Linked DNA regions of Hydrogenovibrio crunogenus. The protein of the gene in region 1 interacts with the protein of each later gene in a pairwise test. Links are inferred from orthologs where the notes say so. Each region holds a gene or a part of one and is shown in the gene's direction. Other genes may lie near its edges.

What was found. Proteins that work in one complex are often made in the same cells at the same time.
Region 2: the proteins of ndk (region 1) and ung interact in binary tests that used the Escherichia coli proteins (3 or more experiments, as listed by UniProt). The link is inferred for Hydrogenovibrio crunogenus from one-to-one orthologs.
Region 3: the proteins of ndk (region 1) and GHNINEIG_RS08265 interact in binary tests that used the Escherichia coli proteins (3 or more experiments, as listed by UniProt). The link is inferred for Hydrogenovibrio crunogenus from one-to-one orthologs.

What each region holds. Positions count from the first base shown.
Region 1 is NZ_CP032096.1:698,081-700,908, forward strand. The notes cover bases 49-2,799. They hold ndk (nucleoside-diphosphate kinase), read left to right. Parts: upstream 49-1,086; coding sequence 1,087-1,512; downstream 1,513-2,799. Other genes in these bases: GHNINEIG_RS03240 (Rrf2 family transcriptional regulator), read left to right, coding at 144-572; GHNINEIG_RS03245 (HesB/IscA family protein), read left to right, coding at 606-932; rlmN (23S rRNA (adenine(2503)-C(2))-methyltransferase RlmN), read left to right, coding at 1,556-2,668; GHNINEIG_RS03265 (helix-turn-helix domain-containing protein), read left to right, coding at 2,661-2,799. Outside these bases: more of GHNINEIG_RS03265, read left to right, coding at 2,800-2,828. UniProt on the Escherichia coli protein: Major role in the synthesis of nucleoside triphosphates other than ATP. The ATP gamma phosphate is transferred to the NDP beta phosphate via a ping-pong mechanism, using a phosphorylated active-site intermediate.
Region 2 is NZ_CP032096.1:392,639-395,705, reverse strand. The notes cover bases 5-2,994. They hold ung (uracil-DNA glycosylase), read left to right. Parts: upstream 5-1,145; coding sequence 1,146-1,844; downstream 1,845-2,994. Other genes in these bases: GHNINEIG_RS01815 (methyl-accepting chemotaxis protein), read left to right, coding at 1,926-2,994; pdxH (pyridoxamine 5'-phosphate oxidase), read left to right, coding at 469-1,119; parE (DNA topoisomerase IV subunit B), read right to left, coding at 5-382. Also shown: more of parE, read right to left, coding at 1-4; more of GHNINEIG_RS01815, read left to right, coding at 2,995-3,067. UniProt on the Escherichia coli protein: Excises uracil residues from the DNA which can arise as a result of misincorporation of dUMP residues by DNA polymerase or due to deamination of cytosine.
Region 3 is NZ_CP032096.1:1,727,328-1,730,156, forward strand. What follows is about bases 5-2,756. They hold GHNINEIG_RS08265 (5-formyltetrahydrofolate cyclo-ligase), read left to right. Parts: upstream 5-967; coding sequence 968-1,546; downstream 1,547-2,756. Other genes in these bases: GHNINEIG_RS08255 (UPF0149 family protein), read right to left, coding at 5-21; GHNINEIG_RS08260 (cell division protein ZapA), read left to right, coding at 333-584; ilvA (threonine ammonia-lyase, biosynthetic), read right to left, coding at 1,602-2,756. In the rest of the region: more of GHNINEIG_RS08255, read right to left, coding at 1-4; more of ilvA, read right to left, coding at 2,757-2,829. UniProt on the Escherichia coli protein: Involved in the removal of 5-formyltetrahydrofolate.

The sequences.
Region 1 (2,828 bases):
AGATACCTTGTTTCTGGCGCGAGAAGAAGCAAAGCAGGAAATTCTTGAGTTAAAAGGTAGGTTATTGTAGAATTGATTTACTTATTTAATTAATAGATGATTTGCCTGAGGGTGGTCAGATATTTTCAAAAGGTTTTATTTCTATGAAGCTCACCTCAAAAGGACGTTACGCCGTGACTGCGATGCTTGATATCGCTTTAAACCAGTCAAAAGGCCCGATTACATTAGCCATGATTTCTGAAAGGCAGGATATTTCATTGTCTTATCTGGAGCAGATTTTTGCTAAATTGAAGAAATCTGGGTTGGTTTTGAGTGCGCGTGGGCCAGGTGGAGGCTACCGTTTAAGTCGTGATGCCAACGAGATTTCTGTCAGTGAAGTGATTGGCGCGGTGAATGAAGATCTGGAGCCTAGAAAGTGTCGTGGTAAATCCAATTGTCAAAATGGTGTTCAGTGCTTGTCGCACGAACTTTGGGCAGACTTGAGCGGTATGATTAATGAATTTTTGGATGGCGTAACTTTGCAGCAAATTATTGATCGACGTTCTTCTATCCAGTCTGTTCAATTTGCATGAATTAATTAAAGAAAGAAAAGGTTTGAAGTCAGAATGGCAGTAACATTAACACAAGCAGCGGCAGATCGAGTTAACAGTATGTTAGAGAAAAGGGGCCAAGGTATTGGCTTAAGAGTTGGTACAAAGGTGAGTGGTTGTGCCGGATTTTCTTATGTTGTGGACTATGCCGATGAAATTAGGGACAACGATGAAGTGTTTGAAAGTTTTGGCGTTAAGGTTGTTGTGAATCGAAAAAGCTTGGAACAGATTGATGGTATGGAATTGGATTACGTGAAGGAAAGTCTTTTGAATGAAGGATTTGAATTTAATAATCCTCGTGTAAAAGACAGTTGTGGCTGTGGAGAGTCCTTTACCGTTTAAGCATTTTAACCGCATGCCCGCAAAAAGCCCCAGGTAGTTTACCGGGGCTTTTTTGTTTAAAACGAAATTTTATTAACATAAAAAGCCTTTTTTCTGCAATGTTTTTATCAGATTGTTAAAATAACTCTCTTATACGAATATTAGGAAAGCAAATATGCTGGAAAGAACTTTTTCGATTATTAAACCGGATGCAGTAAAGCGTAATCTGATTGGTCAGATTGTCTCTAAACTTGAGCAAAATGGATTGAAGATCATTGCGTCAAAAATGGTTTTTTTGACGGTTCAAGAAGCAAAAGGGTTCTATGCAGAACACGATGGGAAACCTTTTTTTGATACTTTAATTAAAAATATGACGGCAGGTCCCATTATTGTTCAAGTCTTAGAAGGCGATGATGCAATAGCAAAAAATCGTGAAATCATGGGGCCAACCGACCCGGAAAAGGCACCGGCAGGGTCTATTCGTAAAGAATATGCTATCTCAATGCAGCAGAATTCAGTCCATGGTTCTGACTCTCCTGAAAGTGCACAAAGAGAAATTAGCTATTTTTTCAGTGAGATTGAAGTTTTTTCAGCACCTTAAAATGAAAATGTGCTCAATAGAATTGCGGGCAAGTAGGTATTAAGTGACGGATAAGATAAAAAATAAAGTCGATTTACTCGGTATGGATCGTACTGAATTAACAGAGTTTTTTGCCAGTATTGGCGAAAAGCCGTTTCGTGCCGGCCAGGTAATGAAGTGGATTCATCAGTTCGGTGTCAGTGACTTTGAAGAAATGACCAATATCAGCAAGTCGCTTAGAGACAAACTGTCGAAAACAGCGCTTATTCGCACGCCTAAAATTGTTTCGGAGCAACGTTCGGCAGACGGTACCATTAAATGGTTGTTAGAAGTTGATAATCATAATTGTGTTGAAGCAGTCTTTATCCCTGAAAAGTCACGTGGGACTCTGTGTATCTCTTCCCAGGTAGGGTGTGCACTGGAATGCAGTTTCTGCTCAACCGGACAGCAAGGTTTTAACCGAAACTTAGAAAACTGGGAAATTGTTGCTCAGATGTGGGTTGCCAACAAAGCTCTAGGCTGTAAACCTAAAGAAGAGCGTATTATCTCCAATGTGGTTTTTATGGGAATGGGTGAACCGCTGTTAAACGTAAAACACACCTTTCCAACAGCCCGTATTTTGATGGATGATAATGCTTATGGCTTGTCCAAGCGCCGTGTGACGATCAGTACGGCCGGAGTTGTGCCGGCCATTGACAAGATCAAAGAGTCTTTGGACGTTAGTTTGGCGATTTCACTGCATGCTCCTAATAATACCTTACGTGATGAGTTGGTTCCAATTAATAAGAAGTACCCGCTTGAAGTACTGATGCCAGCTTTACATCGTTATGTGGAAGGCGGTCACAGCAAGAAGCATGTGACGGTTGAATACGTAATGCTGGATCATGTGAACGATCGACTGGAGCATGCTCAACAGTTAATTGAACTGCTTGGCGATTTGCCTTGTAAAGTGAATTTAATTCCTTTCAATCCTTTCCCGAATACCGATTATCAACGTTCTTCAAATAATGCTGTGCATCGTTTTAAGGACGCCTTGATGGAAGCGGGGGTGAATTGTACTGTTCGCCGTACGCGTGGCGATGATATTGATGCGGCATGTGGACAACTTGCAGGCAAAGTTAAAGACAGAACCAAACGAACTCTTCAAACTGTTAACTTGGATAAATTACATGGCTAATGAAGCGCACCAAGAATCTACTTCTGATGAAAGCCCCGTCTTTACGGATCTCAGTCGAGCATTGAAAGCGGCTAGAGAGCAGAAAAAGCTATCTGTAAGTGATGTGGCGGAGCAATTAAAAATAGCATCGTCTCATATTCAATATTTTGAAGGGGATCAT
Region 2 (3,067 bases), 310 kb from region 1 along the record:
TTTCTACCCGCTTGGACAGGGCATTCACTACAGAAATCCCGACACCATGCAAACCACCGGAAAATTGGTAGGCTTTGTTGGAGAATTTTCCCCCTGCATGAAGCTTCGTTAAAATGACTTCCACCCCAGGCATTCCCTGTTCGGGGTGAATATCCACTGGCATCCCACGACCATCATCTTCAACGGCAATCGAACCATCCGCATAGTGCGTCACAATGATTTTACTGGCATGGCCGGCAATCGCCTCATCCACACTGTTATCAATGACTTCTTGCGCTAAATGGTTCGGACGCGTGGTGTCCGTATACATCCCCGGCCTTTTTCGAACTGGATCCAATCCGGTTAAAACCTCTATTTCGGAAGCATTATAGTTTTCGCTCACGTATGGGAACTCCTGGTGGTAAGAAAATTTAAGTTGAGTTATATTACCCCGTAACTAAAAAGGATTCAAACAGGAACGTCTTACCTATGCCAAATAGAGATTATCACGCTGAAAGACGTGAATATGGATTTGCCGCTCTAAGACGAGCAGACTTGCAAGCAGACCCTTTCCATCAGTTTTCAGACTGGATGGAAACCGCGCTTGAAAAAACACAACAAGATGCCACTGCGATGAGCATCTCAACTGTCAGCGCCGACGGTCAGCCTCATAGTCGTATTGTGTTATTAAAAGCCTTTAACTCAGATGGATTTATTTTTTATACACATTATGACAGTGATAAAGGTCAGCAAATCGATCAAAATGCCAAAGCCGCTTTATTATTCTTCTGGCCGGAACTGGATCGACAAATTCGAATTGAAGGCACGCTACAAAAAGTGCCTCGCGAAACCTCTGAAGCCTATTTTTACAGTCGTCCCAAAGACAGTCAGCTTGCGGCGTCAATTTCAAACCAGAGCCAGCCGGTAGCCAGCCGTGATATCTTGGAAGCCAAGCTGGAAGAAGCCATGTCTCACTCTGAGCAATCCTTGACCTGCCCAGCGCATTGGGGTGGGTATCAACTCAACCCTTGTTATTTTGAATTTTGGCAAGGGCGTCCCAGCCGGTTACACGATCGTTTTCGTTATCAACGTCTTTCCAAAAACGACCAGGCCTGGCAAATTACCCGCCTAAACCCTTAGTTCAGATGACCACAATAGAGGTTTTTATGCCTGATCAAAAGATCCAACTCGATGAATCTTGGCTTAACGTTATTGGCGAAGAGTTTGAAAAACCGTATATGCAGCAGCTTAAAACCTTTTTGTTAGAAGAAAAAGCTGCCGGCAAACAAATACTCCCGAAAGCAGGTCTTTGGTTTAACGCATTGAACAGCACCCCTTTCGAAGACGTTAAAGTGGTGATTTTAGGGCAAGACCCTTACCCTACGCCGGGGCATGCGCACGGGTTGAGTTTTTCCGTGTTGCCGGGCGTAAAACCGCTTCCAAAATCGTTGCTTAATATCAATAAAGAGCTACTTGATGATTTGAACATAGACAATACTCATTGTGGATATTTACAATCTTGGGCCGATCAAGGAGTATTATTGCTCAATGCGGTGCTCACCGTTGAAGCCGGTCAAGCCAATGCGCACCAAAACAAAGGTTGGGAACAATTCACCGATGCCATCATTCACGCTCTGTCCTCACAGCGCCAGAATATTGTTTTTATCCTATGGGGGGCTTATGCACAGAAAAAAGGCAAAATCATCGACCCGGCTCGCCATTTCATCATAAAAAGCCCACACCCTTCCCCCTTATCAGCCTATCGTGGTTTTTTTGGTAGCAGGCCCTTTTCCAAGACAAATCAATATCTTTCCAGCCATAACATCCCTCATATAAATTGGCAGCTCCCGAATAAAATCTTTTGATATGAATGGCTTAAAAAATCATTAGAATGATTTCCTCAAATAAATATAACTACTAAATTTTTTGCACTTAGGAATATCTGAATGAAAAAGCCAACGCTTTGGAGCCGAACCAAAATATCCACATTGAGTAATCTGCTACTGGTCATGATGGCCGGTGCCGGCATTTTTTTCACGTTTGCTTTTAGCTTACTTCACCACGAAATTTTTTTGGTTCAACAAGACTGGCAAACATTACACCCCCTGTTATTAAATACCTCTGCACAATCAACCCCTTCTGAAATCGTTCAGCTTTCACACCACCTGACAGAAAACTTGGCTTGGATGAGCCAGCTCACACTCATTTTTATTATTGCGGTACTGATTGCCGTTGGGGCTTTTTTTATTTTGATGTACAACACCCTGATGAATAAAATTGTACGTCCGTTGAAAACCCTGGAAAAAGGGATTTTACAAATTACTTCATCCAATGATTTTTCAAAAACGATTTCTATCAAACACCCGGATGAAGTCGGGCAAGTTTCTCAAAGTTTTAATCAACTGTCGCAAAACTTAAAAAGTATTTTTGACCAAATTAATGAACGACTGGCTGAAGTGGCCGATGGCAAGTTTGATATTCGCTGTGATGTTGAAGTGTATGGCGACTTAGAAACCCTTAAAAACAATGTCAATGCGTCAATTGGCAGCGTTGAACTGACAATGACTTCTTTGGAATCTGTCTCCCAAGCCATTGCCCAAGGCGATTTTTCTGTTCGAATGGATCAAAATGTCAAAGGCAGCCTCAGGAAAAATGTTGATTTTGCCATGCAGCAGATGGATCAAATCATTGACCAAATCAACCAGGTGATGCGTAAAGTCAATCACGCAGATTACAGTCAACGCGTCGACATAGAAACACATGGGCGCTTGACGGAATTGAAAACATTCATTAACCAAACAGTAGATACCGTTTCAATTAGTATTCAAGCGCTTAACCAAGCCGTTGATTCCCTTCATCAAGGCAATCTCACACATCAAATTGAGACCCCCTTTAAAGGAGAGCTTAACTTACTTAAGGAAAACCTAAATGGGACCACTTCCTATCTAAACAACACCATTACTCAGGTCATGGACTGCTCAACGGACGTCAACAGTGGCATTGAACAAATTGCACAAGGCAATCAAGACCTGTCTCATCGAACCCAAGGGCAAGCCGCCTCTTTAGAAGAAATTGCAGCGGCAGTGGA
Region 3 (2,829 bases), 1.0 Mb from region 1 along the record:
ATTTATTTGATCAAATTCCATTCAAGACGAATCCATTTTATTTTATTTATTAAAATTCCAAATTCTTTTCAAACTCTCCTCCAAACCTAAAGGAGAAGCTAATTTGCTAGAATTCATGCATTTATGAGCAAATAATACCATGAGCGTTTTGCTTAACCAAATGGACAAGGTCTTTTTAAATTTTTTCTAGGATGACAAACCCAAACGAAATGCGTAATATATAACTTAGATTAAGTTGTGTATCGACTTTGACTGGTTGATTTTGTCACAATGCTTACTGGCTTTTTATTTAACCCCTTTTACGTGAGAATTCCATGCTAACGTTATCTTTAATGAACCACACTTTTGAAGTACCGTGCGAGCCTGAGGACCGTGAACGCTTGATTGAAGCGGCCACCATGTTGGAAGATAAGCTAGACCAAGTCACGACTTTAAAGGGAGAAAGCAAAGTTCTAATGGTGGCGTTAAACTTATGTTACGACCACCTGCAAATGAAACAAGAAACCACACAATATTGCTTACGACTAGACGAACAAATTGAAGATGCCATCACGCAGGTTGCCAACACTTCAAAAGAAAACTGATAACTTCTTCCTTTAATTTAATATCGCTAAATCAAGCACTCCCCTGAGTTTTGCCTTTGTTTATAGAATGTTTTAATTTGTAACCGGTTTCTAATCAAAACAACTGATAAGAAAAACCGCTTTGACCCTATTAATAACTCTATAAATTGTTATAATAATGACTCATACGGACTAGGTTCAAATCCCCTGCCGATAGCTATGATCTCGGGGCCAGAAACTTTAGATGGTGAGAATCTCGCTTATGTCCGAGAATCCTAAGTCTTTAGTCGAGGCTGCCACCTGAACTTAACGGTTCAGGGATTAATGGCCTAGTTCGTATTCCCATTTCTTATTTGAGACATCAGGGTCTCATCGATTTTAGTGACCAACGAGATTCATCCCGCATGAACTTAAGAAATACGTGTCGAGAAAGACGCAACCAGCTGAGCCCTGAGCAACAATTTCATCACGCTAGACAAGCTTCCCATTTATTATTGCGATCCAATTGGCTACAACGCCCCAAACGCATTGCTGTTTATTTTTCACAAGATGGTGAACTCAATACCGACTCACTCATTGACGCACTGTGGCAACGAAATCATCAGGTTTTTTTACCCGTGCTGAAAACCTTACGAGGGCGTCATATGGCATTTGCTGAATATACCCCTGAGAGCGTCTTGGCACCAAATCGTTTTGGTATTTTAGAGCCACAAATCCAGAACCAATATCACTTAACCGGTCAACAACTCGACCTGGTTTTAATGCCGCTGACCTGCTTTGACTTACAAGGACATCGAACAGGGATGGGGGGAGGATTTTATGATCGGACGTTTCAGTTTAAACGCTGGCAAACCCATCGTCATAATCGACCAAAACTGATTGGATGGGCACACGAGTGTCAGAAAGTGGAACACATCCAACCCGAGCCTTGGGACATTCCTTTAGAAGGACTGGTCACTGAAAAGAATCTCTACACGTTTTGAATGAAAAATGACCAGGCCTGGTCATTTTTAGAACCGGATGAATTGTGTTTAAAACCTATTCAATCGGTTTTAAAAATAATTGATACCCAATATTGTCTTGTTCTGAGAAATAACGATAACCTAAGTTATCCAAATACGCTTCAAATGCGGGCTTTTGTTCCGGAGGAACCTGCACCCCGACCAACACGCGACCATAAGCAGCGCCATGGTTTCGATAATGGAATAAACTGATGTTCCATTCTTCACTCATTTGAATTAAAAACTGCAACAATGCGCCGGGACGTTCTGGAAACTGAAAACGATACAGCAACTCATTCTCGACCCCTTTTGCATGGCCACCGACCATAAATCGCAAGTGCAATTTAGCCATTTCATCATCACTCAGGTCTTCCAACTCATAGCCGCATTGCTTTAATTGCTTAATCAACGATTCTTTTTCAGCCGTGCCGCCTTCGGTTCTCACGCCAACAAAAACCACCGCTTTTTGACGATCTGAATAACGATAATTGAATTCTGTAATTGCACGGCGATCTCCAAGTAACTCACAGAAGCGTTTAAAGCTTCCTGGTTTTTCATCAATGGTCACCGCAAAAATGGCTTCGCGTTTTTCACCGATTTCTGTCCGTTCGGAAATATAGCGCAAACCGTCAAAATTCATATTCGCACCACTGACGATCACTGCCATATTCAAGTCGGCCACGCCTTTTTCTTCCACGAACTTTTTCATTCCCGCCAATGCGAGTGCGCCTGCTGGCTCGGCAATCGCACGGGTGTCTTCAAAAATATCCTTAACCGCAGCACAAATCTCATCGGTTTTAACGGTCACCATTTCATCCACACAAGTTTGCGCAATACGAAATGGAATCTCACCGACTTGTGCTACAGCCACGCCATCTGCAAAAATACCAACCGAATTAAGTTTGACCCGCTCTTTCGCTTTAAGGGCTTCGGTCATACAAGCAGCATCTTCTGGCTCAACGCCGACAATGCGGGTTTCAGGAGACACTTGCTTAATAACCGCTGAAATACCTGCAATCAACCCTCCACCACCGACCGGAACGAAAATCACATCAAAAGGTTTGCTTTGGCGCAACATTTCCAATGCAATCGTGCCTTGACCAGCAATCACATCTACATCGTCATAAGGCGGAATATAGGTATAACCATTTTCTTCGCACAATGTTTTAGCATGCGCTGCTGCTTGATCGTAGGCGTCACCGTGCAACACGACTTCCCCACCCAAGTTTCGAACTGAATTTACCTTAATCGCCGGAGTCGTTCTT